Regions from separate parts of the Gracilibacillus salinarum genome, predicted to be linked through region 4. Evidence: riboswitches for the same ligand, from Rfam matches in the RefSeq annotation. Region 4 holds a riboswitch; each other region holds the start of a gene.

Region 1 (5,359 bases), 2.2 Mb from region 4:
CATTGGAACTGCACAACCTTTCTGTTTTGACAGAGGAAGATGTTGAAAACAATGAAACATATTTTACATTGATGGAACGCAATTTAGATGTTTTAACCAAAGCATTAAACAATTAACGAAGTGGAAACACTTCGTTTTTTTTGTGTAGAAAAACGAAGCCAACTTTGTAAAGAAGACCGCTTTGTCTGTGCCACCTGCACAGTTCGTAGCAGACTTTCAAGGCACAGGGTAGCATTTCAAGTAGTAAGCCGTGCGCATACTTCTGGAGATTGGCTAAGCAAATTCCATATACCAAATTAATAATGTTTACTTTACATTATCCAATACTTAACTTACATAAATTCCAAGGATTTATGTAGTTTTTCTTCGTGGCAATTATTATATTTTCCTGTGGTTAGTGACGAAACGTACGTTGATGATTCAGATATGTTACGAAATGTATGTTTTTTTGTAACTATTTAACCATTGGAGACGACAAATTATACAAAAACAATGGAGGTAGATAATACATGAAATACTTAATTTATTCACTAATGGTTCTTGTTCTGGTAGCTTGTGGGACTGCGAGCAATGGCAGCAATGCCAGTGAGGAGACAAAGACGCCGGCAAATCAAAACAAAATGACTGGATATGTTGCCAAATATGAGAACGGCAAAGTGTTGGTGGCAGAGAATTATATTGCACCTCAAGAGGAAGAGATACCGGTTCAAGAGTTATATGAAAAGGCAGGAAATGCTATCTATTTCAACTTGGAAAACATCGATGAAAAAGTGACTGAGTCATTGGCAATCGGTGAAAAAATTGAAGTAACGCACGGACCAATCGCAGAATCTTATCCAGCACAAAGTAGTGCAACAGAAATCGTGCGGGTGAAAGATTCGAACCATGATTTGGTCGAGACACATGGTGACTATGAAAATCTGATTAAATTGGAAACATTCAAACAAGCGGTTCAAGACCAGCAAGTCAGTCACTTACGCTTCATTCGTTATACGACAGAAGGTGATCCGATTTTTTATAATATTTCTTATAATGGCAGTGAATTTAATATTTCGAGTGATAGTCGACAAGACAGCTATACTGGTACAGGTGATAAATGGAACAGTTTTACTTGTAAGCAAATGGAGAATACGTTAACAGAAGAAAATAACATCAGCTTTGACTTTACGAATTGTGAACAGCAAGAAGATCTATCGTTTGAGGTGCCATATGAGAAGGTGATTGTTCCAGAGCAAACTTATCAAAGTCTGGAAATAATCGTAGGTGACCAACATATTCTGAAGAGCGAAGACGAGGAAAAAATCAATGAAGTGATCGAGCAAATTAGAACAGGCACTCCAAAATCAGCTATGATCATGACGAAGATGGCACCGGCAGGCGAATTGGTGTTAAAAGGAGAAAAAACAACCATTCGTTTTGATTTTTATAAGGATGGTAATCTGCTTCGTTATAACACATTCATCGAAGCAGGAATAAAAGTTGAATAAGGGCAACGATTCTTTTTATATGATAATGCTCGAAAAGTTTTTGCTATCGTGTAATTAGATCTAACTTGAGCTAACCATTTGCTACAGAAGATTTAACCGTGTTAAGATTCTAATTATCTCAGAATCAAGATATTGTATAATTCCACATGAATCTGGGAAAATTTCAAATGGAATCAATACATCGAGAAGGGAAGTAGAGAAGTGGTTAAAGTAGCAGTTATTTATTATAGTTCAACAGGTACTAATTATCAGCTGGCGAATTGGGCAGCAGACGCAATAAAGGAAGCCGGAGCAGAAGTAAGAGTTGTTCGTGCACAAGAAACAGCTCCAAAGCCTGCAATTGCATCAAATTCGAAGTGGGAGCAACACCTGCAAGATACCGAGCATGTTCCAGAAGCAAGCTCTGATGATATTGAGTGGGCAGATGCAATTATTTTCAGCATGCCAACTCGATTCGGTGGTGTGCCATCACAAATGAAGCAATTTATTGATTCACAAGGTGGTTTATGGGCCGCTGGTAAGACAGCTAATAAAGTGGTAAGTGCGATGTCTTCTGCATCTAACCCGCACGGTGGTCAAGAAGCAACGTTGTTGAATTTTTATACATCGATGATGCACTGGGGAGCTATTATTGTGCCACCAGGGTATACAGATCAATCAGCCTTTACTTCAGGTGGAAATCCTTATGGAAACAGTGTCACACATACACCAGATGGTGATTTTGTCGAGGATGTAGAAGATGCAGTGAAGCATCAAGCTAAACGTGTTGTCGAAGTCGCAACGAAGATTCACGGATAATGTATAACCTAAAGACGAATTTCTATGTTTATAGAGATTCGTCTTTTTAATACGTTTGTACAGGTAAAGCAAGGATATGCCCGTTATCTTTAGAGTTATCATTTTTTAAAGTGTTAACTCGACACTGAAATCCAGAATAGTAAATAAAACTTGATGAAATGACAGAATTATGTCAAAGTAGAGGATGGAAAAAATAAATAGGACATGTAGGGGGACCGGTGTTGCCGGTTGAGAAAGTTGCCGTTAGTTGCTTGACCCTTAGAACCTGATCTGGTTAGTACCAGCGTAGGGAACATATAAGATAACCGAATCTATATGCACCCTAGGCTTTCGAGTCTAGGGTGTTTCTTGTATGTTCCCCCAGAAAAAGAAAAAGGGGGATTTTTTATGAAAAAAATAATGGTCGCACTACTTGCAGTGTGTATCGTGTTGGTGGGGTGTGGAGAAGAAAACAGCTCCTCAGATAAAATGGAGGAGGTAACACTTGTCTTAGACTGGACACCTAATACTAACCACACTGGATTATATGTTGCCGAATCGAAAGGGTATTTCGAAGAACAAGGATTAAATGTAGAAATTGTAATGCCAGGTGAAGCAGGTGCAGATCAAACAGTTGCTTCAGGAAAAGCTGAATTTGGCATAAGCTACCAGGAGTCTGTCACAGAGGCAAGAGTCCAGGATATCCCATTAGTATCCATCGCAGCCGTGATCCAGCATAATACATCAGGCTTTGCTTCCCCGGTTGATAAAGAAATTACGTCACCAGCCGACTTTGCCGGGAAAACTTACGGTGGCTGGGGAGCGCCCGTAGAGTCTGCTGTAATTGATTCATTAATGAAACAGGAAGATGCATCGGTAGAGGATGTTGACATCGTCAATATGGGGAATACTGATTTCTTTACGGCGGTCGAAAGAGATGTCGATTTTGCCTGGATTTACTATGGCTGGACAGGTATCGAAGCAGAATTGCGCGGCAAAGAGTTAAATATGCTTTACTTAACTGATTATTCGGAGAAGCTGGATTACTATACACCAGTTATTACAACCAATGAAAATATGATAGAGAAGAATCCGGAAACGATTAAAAAATTCATAGCAGCTGTAAGCAAAGGTTATCAATTCACAATCGATAACCCGGACGAAGCTGCCGATATTTTAATTGAGGAAGTACCTGATCTTGATGAAGAGTTAGTACATGCCAGTCAGCAATGGTTGTCTCCAAAGTATCAAGATGATGCTGCTCAATGGGGTGAACAATCACAAGACGTATGGCAGAACTATGCTGATTTCATGTATGAGAATGATTTGCTCGATCGAGAACTAGACGCAGAAGCAGCCTTTACCAATGAATTTTTACCTGAATAGGAGGATTAAATATGGCAGAAGCATTAGTAAGTGTTCAAATGATACCGAAAACCCTGAATGGAGAAGACTCTATTCCCTATGTAGACGAAGCAATTGCTGTAATCGATCAATCGGGAGTTAATTACCATGTTGGACCATTAGAAACAACGATGGAAGGGGAGTTATCTGAATTGTTTGCTGTCATTGAAAAAATGAATCAGCGCATGCATCAGTTAAATTGTCCCAGCGTAATCTCGCAAGTCAAAATTTATTCGCGACAGGATCGTAAGGCATCCATGACAGAATTAACGAAAAAATATCGATAAAGTTGAAAGTGGCCATAAAATGGACGGAAGTGGCCATAAAAGTCTTATAAGTGGCCATAAAATAAGCAAAAGTGACCATAAAAGTACAAAAAGTGGCCATAAAACACTTGAAAGTGGCCATAAAAAATTGAGGTAGGTTTTATGTGGAGAAAGGTATCATTACCAGTAATTATGATTATTAGTATTCTACTGATTTGGGAAGGTTCCAGCAGGTTATTACAAATACCTAGCTGGATTCTGCCTGCACCAACAGAAATAATTACAGAAGCTATCCAAGGATGGGCGAATTTTCAACAGCATGTTTGGGCAACGGTAAGTCTCACAACTGGTGGATTTATTATAGGTACCTTATGTGGTCTGATAATAGCAATGCTGCTTCATGTATTGCCAAGGGTAAGAGAAGCGGTATATCCATTGTTGATCTTGTCACAAAATATACCAATCATTGTTCTTGCTCCACTTCTTGTAATTTGGTTTGGTTTTGGCATTACACCAAAATTGTTGATTATTACATTAGTTTGCTTTTTTCCCATTGCTGTTTCCACATTGGATGGATTTAACCAAACGGATGCTGAATTGATCCATTATATGAAAATGGCTGGTGCGACCAAAAAACAAGTGTTTACCAAATTAGAATTACCACACGCTGTTCCGCAGATTTTTTCTGGTTTAAAAATATCCGCTACTTATAGTGTGATGGGAGCAGTGATTTCTGAGTGGCTTGGTGCCAATAAGGGAATTGGTGTATATATGACATTGGCATCTTCTTCGTTTAGAACAGATCGAGTTTTTGTAGCTATATTTATCATCATGTTATTATGTTTTATTTTCTTTTCGATTATTATTGGCTTAGAAAAAATAATTTTAAAATGGCGTCCATCTAAGGGGGAGTCATCATGACTACGTTAGAATTAGTCAACATAAGTAAGAAGTTTCAGTCACAACCAGTGCTTACTGATGTCAATCTGAAAGTTGGAAATGGTGAGTTTGTGTCGCTGTTAGGACCTTCCGGGAGCGGAAAAAGTACCATTTTTCATTTGATTGGCGGGCTGTATTTACCTGATCAAGGAAGCATCCGTTTAGATGATCAGGAAATAAACGGTCAAAAAGGTTCGATTAGTTATATGCCGCAGACATCATCCTTATTCCCATGGCGAACGGTTTTAGAAAATGTTATGTTGGGGGCAGAATTGCATCAGAAACCAGATAAACAAAGAGCGCAGGAAATGCTTCAACGTGCTGGATTACACGCATATAGTGAAGCATATCCACATGAGTTATCAGGTGGTATGCGGCAACGAGTGGCTTTTGTGCGGAGTATGTTAAGTCCGCAGTCATTCCTCTGTTTGGACGAGCCTTTTTCCGCACTGGATGAATTTACGAGATTGGACATGCAAAAATGGT
Region 2 (5,359 bases), 1.2 Mb from region 4:
CTATACAAAACAAACACGTATTCCATCTCTATTTTGTAACCGCATACAATTTGACTGTTTATTTTTGAATATGTTTGCTATCATTTTATCACAGAATGAAACAAATACAAATAAAAACACAAACCTTTTACAGTTTGTGTTGAAAGAAATCTTTTAAGAAGTGATATACTCCTTCTTCATCATTCGTCTGTTCAGTTGTTACCCTTGTTATTTTCTTGATCTGATCTGTCGCATTCTTCATAGCAACTGGATAACCGACTATCTCCATCATTGCAATGTCGTTATTACTGTCACCAATAGCTAATACCGATTCAGGATTAAGATCATAGTGTTCTAATAATGCTGAGATACCAGTTGCTTTATTCACATTAGCTACCATCACCTCCACATTATGTGGGGATGAGGAAGAAGTAGAAAAGGGAGTATCCTGCTTGAGTTCATCTAATTCAGAGATCCACTGCTGCATGTGCTGATGACGATCAGCAAAACAATAGATCTTCGCGTATTGAACAGCAGGCAGTTCGTCGACCCAATCGATAGCTTGATTTATCGCTTCTTCTCTTTCCAGCCATTCATGCAGGCCCACTTCATCTGGCTTGTCCTGCTTTATCATTTGTTCCATGTAAGGCTGGTCGATTTTTAGAGTAGTACGATTCCCGTTAACCGGATGTACTTCATAAAAAATCTGATGGTCCCTGGCTAACTGAATCACACGGTCAATAACTTCTGTCGATAAATGGTGCTGACGTAATAACTCCTCGTCCAAATACGTAATCATGCCATTCGCCGTAACAATGCCATCAAGTTCTACATTACCTTCCGTAATATCTAGTACTTCTTTATAAGCGCGTCCTGTGACAATAAATACTTTGACCCCAAGCTGCCGAATTTGTTCGATCACGTTTTTCGTATTTTGCTCCAATTGATTATGGTTGTTCAAAATCGTTCCGTCCATATCCAGACAGACAGCTTTTATCTCATTCATGTGATTGTCCCCTTTCATATAACAACGAAAATAGTATAACATATGAGGTTGGCAGATAAATAATTTGTGATTTTTCCGTGGTGTTAATAGAGGATACTCATATAGACAGCTTTTACGTTTCTTCTTAAATTTGTCCTCTAGAACCCGCTCCAACCATTAGAAAAACCGAGCATAATCCGCCCACATAAATGATATACAACTTCCTATAATATGGATTATGTTAACTGGAACTGTCTGACACGTAGTTAATTTTGATAGTTTTCATCTGCTTAGCAAAGCTCCGGAAATAGGCTCCGCGTCCTGTGGGCACGGCTTCAGCTAATTTATGAAAGAAAATGCTTTTCTTTCATAAATGGATCATCAGCTCGCGCTGATTCCACGGGAGTCTCCGCCTATTTCCTACGCTTGAGGGAAGTGCTACAACATATGGAACAGCTAAAAGCAGTGGATCTAGGCATTATGTTATTCATTCAATTGCTGTTATATATATACAGTGATCAATATGCTATGTCTTACAAAAGTTGTAGAGACCACATCCTAGCGTAGGCCAACCACGGAGACTCCCGCGGGATTGTGCAGGTGCTGGAGATCCACTTTGTGAAGCGTTATTCTTCACAAAGTTAGCTCCAGCCGTGCCCCGCAGGACGCGAAGTGGTTGGCCGAAGCGGCATCATACCACACATAATATTTCAAAATAACCACTAAGCTGTTAGTTAACATAATCCATATTATAGGAACCCCTCTACATCTTCTTTATCGGAGGACGATGACGATGCAGGATGTCGCCATTTCCTGGGCGCTAGACTTGGCTGTTCCTGTCAAAAAGTGTACGAAACCTTTAAATATTAGGCTATCCTAACGTTAAATAAAAACCACACGCATTATTGCTATATGCGTGTGGTGATATTTTATTTATTATTCGTTTCCAATGGCGTTAAGTTTGCTTCGATTTCTTCTCGTTTATCCGCTAAAAAAGGTGGCAATGCCAAGGATTCGCCTAATGCTTCCATATTCTCATCGGTTGCAAATCCCGGTCCATCTGTTGCCAATTCAATCAAAATTCCATTTGGTTCACGGAAATATAACGATTGAAAATAGTAACGATCAACAATTCCTGAGTTTGGTAATCTTTTCTGACGAATCACATCTCGCCATGCTTCTAGTTCCTCTACATCTTCAACACGAAAAGCAACGTGATGTACACTGCCGCGGCCAGGCCGTTCTTTTTGTAATCCTGGTCGAACTTCTACATGAACTTCAGCTCCCGTTCCGCCTTCTCCTGTAGCAAAAACGTTGATTTCACGACCATCTAAAAGGGAATAACTACCTTCATGACGGAACCCCAGCACTTCCGTAAGCACCTTTTTTGTTGGAGTTAAGTCTGGGATGGTAAAGTGAACGGGACCTAATCCAATCACAGCTTTCTCCGCTTTCACTCCATTTCCGTCCCAGGGAACACCGCCAGCAACTCCTGTATTCTTTTCATCAGAAACCAATGTCAATCTTTGCCCTTCATGATCTTGAAAAGGTAACACCTGGCGACCAAATTGTTCACTGATCCCATCATGGACGATATCATACTGATCAAAGCGATCCTGCCAATAGGCTAACGCTTGACCACTTGCCACACGTAATGAGGTAGTCGAGATACTATTGTTACCAGTATAAGTGTGTCCCGCATTATTTATTTCAAAAAAGGTTAAATCGGTTCCCGGACTTCCCTTTTCATCTGCATAAAATAAATGGTACATGCTCGTGTCATCTTGATTGACCGTCTTTTTTACAAGTCGCATTCCTAAAATAGTTGTGTAGAAATTGAAGTTATCTTGCGCGTTGGCAGTGATCGCGGAAACATGGTGAATTCCTTTTAATTGCATGATGCATTCCTCCATTTCTTTACAATTAGTATACCGTGATTTTATCTCGAATTCAAGATAGTTATCTTATTGACTTTTTTCTATTTTTTGATAAAATTTTTGTTAATGACATAAGTGTGATCACTACTAGGGGTGCCTATGAGCATAGGCTGAGAGAAAAGCGCGCATAAGCTTTTTAACTCTAAGAACCTGATCTGGTTTATACCAGCGTAGGGAAGTAGCTATATACTTGATACGTATAGCCAGGTTCTTTATTAGAATCTGGCTTTTTTATTTTCCTTCAGCTGTGATCCCTTATGATAACAAAAGGAGGAAAAATATGAATCGTACATTATTATTAACCACAATGGCTGTATTTATCGCCATCGGGACACTTGGTTCGCAATTTCTTTGGTTTCCGACAGGTATTGCCAAAGCATACCCTGTTCAGCACGCGGTGAATGTGATGGCAGCGGTAACGTTAGGTCCTATCCCAGCAGTTACCATTGCCTTTATGATTGGTTTACTTCGAAATTTATTAGGGCTTGGTACATTGCTTGCTTTTCCAGGTGGAATGGTCGGAGCTTTACTGGCAGGTTATTTATATCGATGGACGAATAAACGCACATTCGCTGGTATAGGTGAAATGGTCGGGACAGGCGTCCTTGGCTCTCTGCTTTCTGTACCGTATGCTAAAGTATTGATGGGATCATCTGTTGGCGCATTCGCATTTTTGCCAGGATTCCTTGTCAGCAGTGTAACCGGGGCTATCATTAGACTATTTATTATATCAAGAGTAAAAGACGCCCCACTCATGCGTCAAAGTGTATCAAACAGATAAAGAATACTTGGTTGAATCAATGCTTTATTTGTTTAGAAAAATGAGATACTTTATGCTTTAAGAAAAACCGGGCATAACCCGCCCGGTCCTAACTGACTTAATTAATAAACAACTTCCTATAATATGGATTATGTCAACAAAGGCTGTATTGCAAAATGCTCATTTTGATATAGTTTATCTGCTTAGCAAAGCTCCGGAAATAGGCTCCGCGTCCTGTGGGGTCGGGTTCAGCCTCCTCGCGAGCAAAAATCGCTCACTGCGGGGTCTTCACACACGACTGATCCCACGGGAGTCTTCGCCTATTTCCTACGCTTAAGGGAAGTGCTACAACGGATGTAACAGTGAAAAGCAGCAGTTCTAGGCATTATCCATATTAAAGATGAGGTATAGACACTAAAGGATACCGCTCAAAATACTAGCTGTATTATTAGTTGTAGAGCAAAGCCATAGCGTAGGCCAACCACGTAGACTCCCGCGGGACAGGCAGGCGCTGAAGATCCACTTTGTGAAGTGCCCTTCTTCACAAAGTTAGCTTCAGCCGTGCCCCGCAGGACGCGAAGTGGTTGGACGGAGCGGTATTCTATCACATAAAAAATCTCAATATGGATACTTGGCTAGTAATGCTTAGTTTACATAATCCATATTATAGGAACTCTAATCATGTTCCATATGATTACTGATGTGACCTCACTTATATATTTTCAGGCTGATAATAAAAAACGATCGCACTCATTGCGATCGTTTTTTAAATTATCTATTTTACCGTTTACTAAACGTATCAGGATCTGGCCCAACACGCTCATCCTTATTCATATCATGGATCAGCTTCATCTCTGCATCTGTCAGTTCAAAATCAAACACATCCGCATTATCATGTATACGATGCTGTTTGACAGATTTCGGAATCGTCACAACACCTTGCTGTAAATCCCAACGGAGGATGACTTGTGCCGTTGACTTACCATGGCGTTTTGCGATATCCGTCAAAGTCGGATCGTCCAGTACTTTCCCTTGTTTAAGCGGAGACCAAGCTTCTAATTGGATATTGTGTTCTTTGCAATAATCATGTAAATTGCGTTGCTGCAAGTGTGGATGATATTCAACCTGGTTCACCATTGGTGTAATTTCTGCATCTTTTATCAGATCATCTAAGTGATGCTCTTTAAAGTTACTTACACCAATTGCTCGGATTTTTCCATCGTTATAAAGTTTCTCCATTGCTTTCCATGTTTCTTTGTATTTATTCTGATCCGGCACTGGCCAGTGAATAAGATAAAGGTCGAGATACTCTAATCCTAATTTATTTAATGTCGTTTCAAATGCTTGTAATGTCTCGTCATAACCTTGGTCACCATTCCAAAGCTTTGATGTAATGAATAATTCTTCACGAGGAATGCCAGAATCTTTTATTGCTTTTCCTACACCTTCTTCATTTCCATAAATAGCTGCTGTATCAATACTTTTATACCCATGTTCGAGTGCCCATTTAACAGATTGATAGACTTCTTCGCCTTCTTCTACTAGAAAGACACCAAGTCCAAACCATGGCATTTTCACACCATTATGTAAGGTCGTAGTAGCTTGTAAACTGTTTACCATTTTCAATTCCTCCTTTTTATCTCATTTACCCTATATTGCCACATTCTAATACTAATTTTAAAATATTGTGCTCACGAT
Region 3 (5,359 bases), 570 kb from region 4:
TAAAACATGAATATTCAGTTGTTGATGTACACAATAAGCAAGTCACTGGAACGATATCATACAATGGGAAAGTGTATATGACTGTTCATGTAGATCTGAAAACAAATACTGTGGACATTGATGGAAGTATTAAAGAGCTTGAAGATATTGCGATGGATAAAGCATCCTACATCGATCTGTTTAAGAGCCAGGCGGAATTTTTTGTGGAAAATAATATACGTGACCCAAAGAAGTATTACAAGCAATTTGAGTAAGCCATATTATGTATAGTGATTTGGAGAGGTGTTTTTGCAAAAAAGAAATAAGACATTGACGAAGCTGCTCCAATCTAGACACGTCATTGATGGAGCCCTACAGATAATTGAATAGCGAAGAATCTGTTGAAAAACTTGAGAAAATCTACTTATCTTCTGTTACGATAACGGATGACAAAGGCAGAAAAACAGGATTCGATTTTTTGAACAAATGGATGGAAAGAGAATTGATGATCTTTAATAATGTCTTGGATGTAAGCGATTCATATGATCGGATTTTACTCATTATTGGTAGTGATCATCTCTGGATGCTGAGGAGATTATTTGAAGGGAAATGGCTGGAGAGTTATCAACCCTTTTAAACATAGTAACCTGCAAGCCATTGAACAAACTGGAGGTAAAGATGGACTACATATTAAAAAAGCTAGCCAATTTGATAAGCAGTCAAGATCGAAAAATGATAATTGGCATCTCAGGTCATGGTGCATCTGGACGGATCCATATATTATAGAATCAGCTGCTATGAGGAAATATGCTGTTATCAATTATGAATATAAGAATGAAAATCATCAATATAAAATGACAGCTTGTCATCCTGGTGCTCATCATATAACTGCTTTAGAAAGAGACATAAAAATGATCAGAGACGACTTGGATTTATACACTCTGGCAACACATTATGATCAGAGTCATTATATATCTGCTGAGAACGATGTAACTATTATAGAAGGAATGAGTGTGGCGTTTTCCAATCTGGATTTATTTGATGTAACAATTTACTTATACACGAATGGTGAAACGGAATTTACCAGAAGATCCACAAGAGATATTGCTGAAAGAGGCGCAGATATAACAGCACTAAAGCAATCTCACAAAGAACGCAGAATTCAATATGAAGTATTTATGCATCCTTATCATCAAAATTTCGATATAGTTGTGAAAAATTCGAATGAAAAGTATTGCATAGAAAAAGAAGAACTAATTTGATGGCTGTATGAACGAAAAAGTAAGGATGGAACGATGACAGAAAAACAAATGCTAAGAAACTCAAAATTCACGCTTGCATTTCGGTTTATTCTGACATTAATAGCTGTGTTTTTTATTTATGCGTTTTATATGATGGTTACGAATATAGTATTTGATAAATCAGCGATTGGAAAAGAAAATATGTATTATTCCAGTCTTGCGCTTGAATGGACAGTACCCAATGTGCGAGGTGATTTTGAGATAAAGGAAGAAGACCTGTCAGCTTTCGGAACAAAAAGTTTGTCCTATAATGTATTGAAAAAGGTTGGGACAGAAGATCTTGTAATTGGTGAGGCGCAAATAACGAAACGACTGTCCAGCAGTTATTCAACCATTACTTATAAATATCCAGGTCAAAAGAAATTAAGTGAATTTTCCTTTTCGCTACCTGAAGACCCACGTTCAGGAGGAAAGTTAAAGGCTAATACTTCACCAAATGTGTGGGGAACATTGGAGAAGCTGCCTGAAGGAACAGTGGGCGAGTTAGCTTTTTCCACTACAGATTTTATGAAAGCTGAGCAGCTGATACAATCATTAGCTGATTATGATCTTCGCGTATTATGGATGCCTTTGTATACCGGGGAGTTCGTTAATTATGATCCCTATGGCTGGACTGGTGGAAGCAATTTAATGATGTTATCCGATGTAATTGGTTTAACAGGCGGTATGGATCATGATGAAAACTATCATCAGTCACTCTGGATTACCTGGTTAGATGAAGGTTCACTAGAGGATAGCAAGCAGCTGATGTTAAAGAACATGGGCGACCTTCTTGAAAAGCCTGAAAGTTATTATCAGGATTTCCTGCGTCTCGGCCATTTAGAGGAAAGATATCAATATCTTGAAGAAGAAGGTTTTTCTGTATATGGGGCTGTTGTAACAGGTCCTGCAAAAGAATTATTAACATTGCAGGAGGCTGACTTTGTTCAGGGTGAACAGCTAGGAGAAGTTGAGTTGTGGAATTGGGAGGAGTGAGGACGTTACGAGGCGGTATCATAGGGTCTTTAAGACTTATGCCACGGAAAAGGGATTTGAGCATTATCGTTCTCAATCAGAGGGTAAAAAATGACCCGAATTAGTGGAAGGAAAAGGAGCAAAAGATTTTGCTCCTTTTTGTGTGACAGTTATTTCTTTTTCAAGTGCCTAAGATAGCCCATGGATGAGGCAAATGCTGCTGTTCTTGCAGGGACGCCTTTTTTCATTAGGTTCTCTGTCGTTTCTTCAATTTTTTCGCCGACACCTTTGCTTTTCAAAGTAAACCCTCCTTTCTTTCTTATTATGTGTGGCGGGAGATATATCAATACGACCAAAGCTTATCAGTACCGGATATCACAAAAAGAGGAAGTCAAAATGATTCTGAGCAGACGTTGCACTGTTCACGGTTTCAACAGACCGAACCTTGATGAGAGTAGTAGTGCTATAAAGAGCAGGGGAATAATAAAATATGTGAAGAATAACATGAACAAGTCATATTACCTTGACATAAATTTCTTTAAACGATACTATTAAAAATAATTTAATATATGCACTAGGGGTGTTATTTAACTGAGATGAGTATTACCTCAAACCCTTTGAACCTGAACTAGTTGAAACTAGCGTAGGAAAGTGTAAACTCTAATACATACTTAAAGAGCGACTGTTCTTTATGCTTAATATGTAGTTATTTAGTTTTACGCAATTTTCCTATGGGAAGGTTGCGTATTTTTTTTATTTAAGTTTCATCAAAATTAAAAATACAGGAGTTGTTATGATGAGTAGAAGCGTATTAGTAACAGGTAGCAGTAGAGGTTTAGGAGCAACCATTGTAAAGACGTTGGCACAACAAGGTTTTCAAGTGGTTATCAATTATTATCAAAGCAAAGATGCTGCTGAGAAGCTAGTTTCTGAGATTGGTGAAAAGAATGCGATTGCAATTCAAGCTGATGTAACAGATCGTAAAGAAGTAGATAAATTGATAAATAAAGCAACAGAATATTTTGGTCAAATAGATGTTGTAGTTAACAATGCATTAGTAGATTTCAAATTCGATCCAAACAAACAGAAAACCTTTACAGAACTCACTTGGGAGGATTATCAAAAACACCTAGATGGTACGTTAAAAGCAGCATTTAATGTAGTTCAAAGCGTCATACCTCAATTCATTGAACGAAAAAATGGAAGTATTATCAATATCGGTACTAATCTATACCAAAATCCAGTTGTACCCTACCACGAATATACAACAGCTAAAGCTGGATTAATAGGATTCACACGTAATATCGCTTCTGAATTAGGACTATATGGTATAAAAGCGAATGTCGTTTCAGGTGGATTATTAAAAACGACTGACGCCAGTGCTGCTACAACTCCAGAAGTATTCGATTTAATTGCTCAATCAACGCCATTGAAGAAGGTGACCACACCTCAAGATGTAGCCAATATGGTTGCTTATTTATCTTCGGTAAATGCGGACGGTATTACAGGTCAGAATTTCACAGTTGATGGCGGTTTGACAATGAACTAATTGCTTAATCTTTAAAATAAGGAGTATGCAAGTCAATTAATAATGCTCTATTTGGAGGTGTGAAAAAAATGACAAAGACAAAAGGAAAGCAGCTACACTTAGGAGTTTTGCTGTATGGTTGTGGACACCACCAAGCAGCTTGGTTAATGCCAGATTCAAGCGTTGAACGGATTGGCGACATTTCTTATTACCAATCTTTATCACAAATAGCGGAAAAGGGGTATTTTGACGCAGTATTCTTTGCTGATAATCAGTCATTTAAAGCGAAAGATTCTAGTGATATGCCAGCATTTTGGTTTGATCCAGTAGTCAATTTAACTGCTATTTCTCAAGTGACAAATCATGTGGGATTAGTCACAACAATTTCAAGTACTTTTTCTAATCCTTTTACAGCTTCACGACAACTATTAAGTTTAGACCATATTACAAAAGGACGTGTTGGTTGGAATCTCGTAACGTCAATGACTGATTTAGAGGCATTAAATCATAGTATGGAAGAACTACCTTCTCATGACAAACGCTATGAAAAGGCAGATGAATTCGCTGCTTTAATGAATAAGTTATTTCTTTCATGGGACAGTAAGGAGTTTCTACATCATCGAGAAGAAAGAAAATTGATAAATCCTTCAAACATTCAGCCTTTTCATCACGAGGGTACTTATTTCACAGTGAATGGACCATCCACTACGCCAAAAAGTCCGCAAGGCAAACCAGTATCCATGCAGGCAGGGGCATCGAAACAAGGCGTTGCATTAGCTGCAAAATATGCCGATGCAGTCTATTCCGTATCGTGGAACTTAAACCAAGCCAAAAAATTTCGTGAAAGATTAGATGAACAAGTTAAACATAGCGAAGACAGCGATAGACATATCAAAGTATTTCCAGGCTTAGTAACCTATGTAGGCCGTACTCATGAAGAAGCGCTAGCCAAAAAAGCAGCATTAGATGAGCAATTACCTCTTGAAACAGCCTTAAAACAGTTGAGTTTCTTTATTCAACAAGACTGTTCTAATTGGGAAATTGATAAAGAAGTACCTCCATTACCCCCAGTAGAAGAATTTACTGGCCCAGTTGGACGTTACGAAACGATACTAGAAATTATTAATGATAAACAACCTACAGTAAGAGAATTATTAGGATATCTAAATGCAGGTGGTGGACATCACACGCTGATAGGCACACCCGACGAAATTGTGGATCAGATGGAAGTCTGGTTTGAAGCAGGTGTGGCTGATGGATTTAATCTTATGCCTCCTACATTACCTGGTAGTTTAGAGGACTTTGTTGAACTTATCGTTCCTGAAATGCAAAAAAGAGGTATTTTCAGAGAAAAATATGAAGGTCATACCTTTCGTGAACATTTAGGGTTGGCATAATAAAATGACTCTACTAGTTAAGGGGTGAGATGCTGGTATTAGTCTAAAAATGCATATGAGGGGATAATTTTTTATTATGTATCGGCCGTGATAAACGCAACCAATGGTTCGAAAGAGATCATTAGTGTTAGTATGTTTTCGATATCCAAAGGGATGATCCCTTTCCTGAATAAGTCTTCAAGCTCAGTTAACTGATGTAA
Region 4 (5,359 bases):
CCTAAACCAAATATAATTAATACAACCCCCATCACTAATATTGTGAGTATAGAAGGTTTCCAACTGTTCGTCATGTCGAACAGCAATCCGATAACGATCGGCCCAATGGAAGCTAATGTATAGCCAAATGATTGTGCCATACCTGATAATTCAGCAGCCTGTCTAGCGTTTGTAGAACGTAACCCTAGTAATGCAAGAGCCAGACTGATGCTTGCTCCTAACATAATACCGATTAAGGTTATAGCAACGAAAGTTCCTAAATGGCCAGGCTCTAAATACAGCATGAGATAACCAATCATACCAATGACGCCAAAAACAGCAACAACTGGTTTCTGATTGGAAAGTTTCCCTGCAATGACAGGAGTAAAAAAGGTAGCAGGTAAACTGATGAATTGCATGTATGCGACATACCATCCAGCACTGGAACTAGCAAATCCGTGAGAGATCAGAATTTCAGCTAACCACGAGATCGTGACATAAAATAAGAAAGATTGCGAACCCATAAAAAGGGTAACCTGCCAGGCCACAGGAGAGCGCAATAGTTTTGTAGTGCTCGGTTCATATAATTCCTGTTCGTGTTTAACTGGTGACTTGTTCATTGCAAATGTCCATGTGATGATCCCGACCACTGCTAAAATACTCCAACTGGCCAAGGACCATTTCCATCCTAAATCTAACGATGTCGTTAACGGTACACTTAAACCTGAGGCTGTGGCAGCCACAACGGACATGGAAGTTGTATAGACTCCAGTCATTAAGCCAATCTTGTTAGGAAAGTTACTTTTAATCAGACTTGGCAAGATAACATTTATGATAGCAATCCCCACACCTATTAATACAGTACCTGCGAATAACAATACAATAGAAGAAGTAGAGCGGATGAGAATGCCAGCTAACAGGACGAATAACCCGTACAATAATGCTTTTTCATTGCTTGTTCGATTGGCAATTCGAGGAGCTAACGGCGACATGATTGCAAAAGCAATTAAAGGAAGACTTGTTAAAAATCCTGCACTCCAGTTACTGATTGCTAAATCTTCACGGATAATACCAATAATAGGTCCTACTGAAGTTATGGCAGGACGTAAGTTAAAGGCTAGAAGGATAATACCGGTAATAAAAAGTATTGTGTAATGTTTTTTGTTAAAAGTTTGCACTTTCTCACCTTGTTTCTATGTTATAATATACAAAATATGCTAAACTGATATCGTTAGCGTTTACGGTAGATTGCATTTAAACAGAATATCATACAATCACCCGAAGGAAAAGAGTTAACAAATGAAAGAAGGTTTCCCCATGGAAAACAAAATTGTAAAAGAAGTGCTTTCCTGGCTGAAGGCATTATTAGTCGCTCTGGTAATCGTACTTGTCTGTCGGCATTTCCTTATTACCCCCTCTGTCGTAAAAGGGGAGTCGATGATGCCGAATTTACATGATGGAGACAGAATTATCCTGAGTAAAGTAAGTGATATTGAGCGATTTGATGAAATTGCTTTTGAAGCTCCTGACTCAGATGATAATTATGTCAAACGAGTGATTGGTTTTGCAGGCGACCAGATTGAAATGAAAGATGACAAGCTTTACATTAATGGTGAATTATATGAGGAAACATATCTGGATGAGTATAAATCCGTTCTTTCAGATGGGGATCAACTCACATATGATTTCACACTGGAAGAAATAACAGGTAGTGATACAGTGCCTGAAGGAAAATTATTTGTTTTGGGTGATAATCGCAGAGTGAGTAAAGATAGTCGTCAATTCGGCTTTATTGATGAAGATGCGGTAATTGGTGATGTGAAAATGCGCATCTGGCCAATTGATTCATTTGGGATTATAAACTAGTATAAGGTTCCGGTCATTATCCAATGATCGGACCTTTTTTATCACTCAGCAAGTATAAAACCCAGTCACAGCAGTAATCTATTGAACATGAAGTTAAGTTCCTATTATATGGATTATGTAAACAAATGGCCTTAGCTATACGGTGATTTTGAAATGTTTCAAGTGCTGGCATACCGCTCCGTCCAACCACTCCGCGTCCTGCGGGGCACGGCTGGAGCTAACTTTGTGAAGAAGAACGCTTCACAAAGTGGATCTCCAGCACCTGCACAATCCCGCGGGAGTCTACGTGGTTGGCCTACGCTAGGATGTGGACTCTACAACTTTTGTAAGAGATAGCATATTGATCACTGTATATATAACAGGAATGGAATGAATAAAATAATGCCTAGAACCACTGCTTTTAGCTGTTTCAAATGTTGTAGCACTTCCCTTAAGCGTAGGAAATAGGCGGAGACTCCTCATGCCTCAGCGCGAGCTGAAGATCCATTTCATTTGTGCCTGCGTCTGCAAGTACCGCTTCGAAGGGAGCTTCCTCGGCACAAGGCAGCAAAGGAGTAGTTCAAAGTAGTAGCCTAGCTGAAGCCGTGCCCACAGGACGCGGAGCCTATTTCCGGAGCTTTGCAACGCAGATAAAATATTTCAATATGACCGTTTTGCCAAACAGCTTTAGTTGACATAATCCACATTTAAGAAAGTTGTATATTCATATAGAAGCCGTACTTTAATTTCAGTAGAGCAGTGCCCGTGTTGCTTGACAAAGATCGGTTTCCATGTTTTAGTGGAATTAACTTCATAACGAAATTCCGCTAGGGGTGCTGCGGGTAGCAGCTGAGATAAGAATGATGTTCTTGATCCCTTTGAACCTGAACTGGTTAGTACCAGCGTAGGAAAGTGGAGTCGGAAGGTGTACGTCCATACGCCTGACTTTTTGATATTTATTATTCAAAAATGAGCCGCTCCGCTTAGCTGAGCGGCTTTTTGTTGTGAAAATAAATATGTTGGAGGAATACAAAATGACATTTAGTGAAGAATTACGAGTGGCGGCCGACGATGTGTTTGAAGGAATTTTTCAACACCCATTTGTGACAGGACTAGGTAAGGGCGATTTAAAGAAAGAAGCAATTATTCATTATGTGAAAGCAGATTTTGAATACTTAAATGCGTTTATTAATATTTATGGTTTAGCTATTTCAAAAAGTGATGTAAGAGACGAAATGAACTATTTTTATGAGCAAATCGGTTTTGTTCTCCACAGTGAGATTCACCCTCATAACAATTTATGCGAAGTTGCAGGTGTCTCGTATGAGGAATTACAAGGATATCCATTACCACCAACGGCAGACCATTATGTGACGCACATGAAAACAGTGGCGATGCAAGGCAGCATTGGAGAATTGATAGCCGCGTTATTACCATGTCCTTGGACTTATTTAGAGATTGGCCACTACTTAAATAAACAATACAAACCTCAAGAAAATCATCCGTTTTATGATTGGATATCTTTCTATGCACAGGACGAAACAGCATCTGTTACGACTGAGTTGCGAAAACGATTAGATAAATGGGCAGAGGACGCTGGTGAGAAAGAGAAACAAAAGGCAAAACTAGCCTTTATGAAGAGCTGTCAGCTCGAATATTTATTCTGGGAAATGGCCTATCAGGTGGAAGAATGGCCTTTCTCTTTGAAAGGAAAGGAGTCTTCTTATGCATAAAATAGCATCAGCACTTACGATCGCAGGAACAGATCCTACGGGTGGAGCTGGCATACAAGCTGATCTAAAAGTGTTTCAGGAAAGAGAAGTATATGGCATGAGTGTCATCACTTCCGTGGTTGCACAGAATACAGAAGGTGTTCAGGATGTTCAGCATCTAACAGTTGATTTTATTGAAAAACAACTCGACGCTGTCCTTACTGATATTCCGCCACAAGCAATCAAAACAGGTATGATTGCAACAGTGGAAATGATGGAATTGATTGCAAAAAAATTAAAAAATTCGACAATTCCTTATGTCATTGACCCGGTGATGGTAGCAAAGAGTGGTCATTCCTTAATGGATAAAACATCAAGAGAAGTAATTCGACAAACGTTAATCCCACTTGCAACAGTCGTTACACCCAATGTACCAGAGGCTGAGATACTAGTCGGATTTGATATCCAGACAAACGACGATGCAGAAAAAGCAGCTAAATTGATTGTTGATGAGTTGGGTGCTCAAGCGGCTATTGTGAAAGGTGGTCACCTTACTGGAGAAGCGATTGATGTGTTATATGATGGAAACGAACTCTATTACTTCCAATCTGAGCGGTTTAATACGAAGCATACACATGGTACCGGCTGTACATTCTCTGCAGCTATTACTGCGGAATTAGCAAAAGGTAAATCAGTGAAAGATGCGGTAGAGTTAGGAAAAGCCTATATTACCAAAGCGATTGAGTACCCATTAGAACTAGGAAAAGGGAATGGACCAACTAATCATTGGGGATATCGTTTAGAAGGACTGCCAGCTCAGAAGGAGATAGTGGATAAATGAGTCATTTAATAGAAGAAGTAAGAAAAAATCAGCCCTTGATTCACAATATTACAAATCAAGTAGTTATGAATTTTACAGCAAATGGCCTGTATGCGATTGGGGCATCACCTGTCATGGCTAATGCTAAAGAAGAAGTAGGAGAAATGGCTGCACTAGCAAATGCACTTGTACTGAATATCGGGACTTTAACTGATATGCAGGTAGATGCCATGATAGTAGCGGGAAAAGCTGCCAATCAGGCAGGAACTCCTGTTGTTTTTGATCCGGTTGGGGTCGGGGCGACAACATTCCGCACCCAATCGGCTCAGCGGATTCTGGAGCAAGTGAAGGTAACTTGTATTCGAGGTAATGCTGGGGAAATAGCGAGTCTTGCTGGTCTCTCTGCAACCGTTCGAGGTGTAGATGGTGCTGGTGATGTAGATATGGAAACTTTGGCAGCACAAGCCCACCAGAAATTAGGAGTATCCCTTGTGATTACAGGAGCACAGGATATTCTCATTCATCGAGGTGAAAAAGTCATCCTCTCAAACGGTCATCCGCTTTTAACAAAAGTAACAGGAGCGGGATGTTTATTATCATCTGTACTGGCAGCTTTTTTGGCAGTGACGGATGATGTATTACAAGCAATGACAGACGCGGTCAGTTATTATGGTATTGCGGCAGAAAATGCAGCTAATGAACAACAATTGCCGGGCAGCTTTCAGGTGAGTTTTATTGATCAATTATATAACTTGAAAAGTGAAGAAATTAACAGGAAAATTCGTATGATCAGAGGTGCCTAAAGACATGCAACGAGAGTGGTTACAAGTATATTTTATTATGGGAAGCAACAATACAGCCCAAGATCCCCTTGTGGTATTAGAGGAAGCGTTGAAAGGTGGTATTACCTGCTTCCAATTCCGTGAAAAAGGGAAGGATGCGTTACAAGGGTCGGCAAAAAAGCAATTGGCACAGCAGATGCAAAAGCTTTGTCAGCAATATC

The links. A riboswitch is a leader RNA that binds a small molecule or an ion and turns the genes downstream of it on or off. The one in region 4 is predicted to bind thiamine pyrophosphate.
Region 1: it holds a riboswitch for thiamine pyrophosphate, as region 4 does, so the genes downstream of both, MUN87_RS05930 (ABC transporter substrate-binding protein) here and tenA (thiaminase II) in region 4, are expected to answer to the same signal.
Region 2: it holds a riboswitch for thiamine pyrophosphate, as region 4 does, so the genes downstream of both, thiW (energy coupling factor transporter S component ThiW) here and tenA (thiaminase II) in region 4, are expected to answer to the same signal.
Region 3: it holds a riboswitch for thiamine pyrophosphate, as region 4 does, so the genes downstream of both, MUN87_RS19005 (3-oxoacyl-ACP reductase) here and tenA (thiaminase II) in region 4, are expected to answer to the same signal.

The regions. Positions count from the first base shown of each region.
Region 1 is NZ_CP095071.1:1,212,771-1,218,129, reverse strand. Features, by position in the region: gene MUN87_RS05945 (metal ABC transporter solute-binding protein, Zn/Mn family) at 1-116, shown strand, start outside; gene MUN87_RS05940 (DUF4362 domain-containing protein) at 510-1,487, shown strand; gene wrbA (NAD(P)H:quinone oxidoreductase) at 1,689-2,285, shown strand; TPP riboswitch at 2,484-2,594, shown strand; gene MUN87_RS05930 (ABC transporter substrate-binding protein) at 2,673-3,650, shown strand; gene MUN87_RS05925 (MTH1187 family thiamine-binding protein) at 3,662-3,955, shown strand; gene MUN87_RS05920 (ABC transporter permease) at 4,097-4,855, shown strand; gene MUN87_RS05915 (ABC transporter ATP-binding protein) at 4,852-5,359, shown strand, end outside.
Region 2 is NZ_CP095071.1:2,259,299-2,264,657, forward strand. Features, by position in the region: gene MUN87_RS10425 (HAD family hydrolase) at 128-985, opposite strand; gene MUN87_RS10430 (ring-cleaving dioxygenase) at 1,894-2,862, opposite strand; TPP riboswitch at 2,981-3,095, shown strand; gene thiW (energy coupling factor transporter S component ThiW) at 3,182-3,682, shown strand; gene MUN87_RS10440 (aldo/keto reductase) at 4,442-5,281, opposite strand.
Region 3 is NZ_CP095071.1:4,024,412-4,029,770, forward strand. Features, by position in the region: gene MUN87_RS18985 (hypothetical protein) at 1-254, shown strand, start outside; gene MUN87_RS18990 (DUF5694 domain-containing protein) at 362-616, shown strand; partial or broken gene MUN87_RS18995 (phosphoribulokinase) at 658-1,241, shown strand; gene MUN87_RS19000 (anti-sigma factor) at 1,275-2,255, shown strand; gene MUN87_RS22345 (hypothetical protein) at 2,405-2,533, opposite strand; TPP riboswitch at 2,801-2,901, shown strand; gene MUN87_RS19005 (3-oxoacyl-ACP reductase) at 3,031-3,783, shown strand; gene MUN87_RS19010 (LLM class flavin-dependent oxidoreductase) at 3,852-5,159, shown strand; gene MUN87_RS19015 (hypothetical protein) at 5,234-5,359, opposite strand, start outside.
Region 4 is NZ_CP095071.1:3,451,212-3,456,570, forward strand. Features, by position in the region: gene MUN87_RS16140 (CynX/NimT family MFS transporter) at 1-1,157, opposite strand, end outside; gene lepB (signal peptidase I) at 1,297-1,845, shown strand; TPP riboswitch at 2,644-2,752, shown strand; gene tenA (thiaminase II) at 2,859-3,557, shown strand; gene thiD (bifunctional hydroxymethylpyrimidine kinase/phosphomethylpyrimidine kinase) at 3,550-4,377, shown strand; gene thiM (hydroxyethylthiazole kinase) at 4,374-5,159, shown strand; gene thiE (thiamine phosphate synthase) at 5,164-5,359, shown strand, end outside.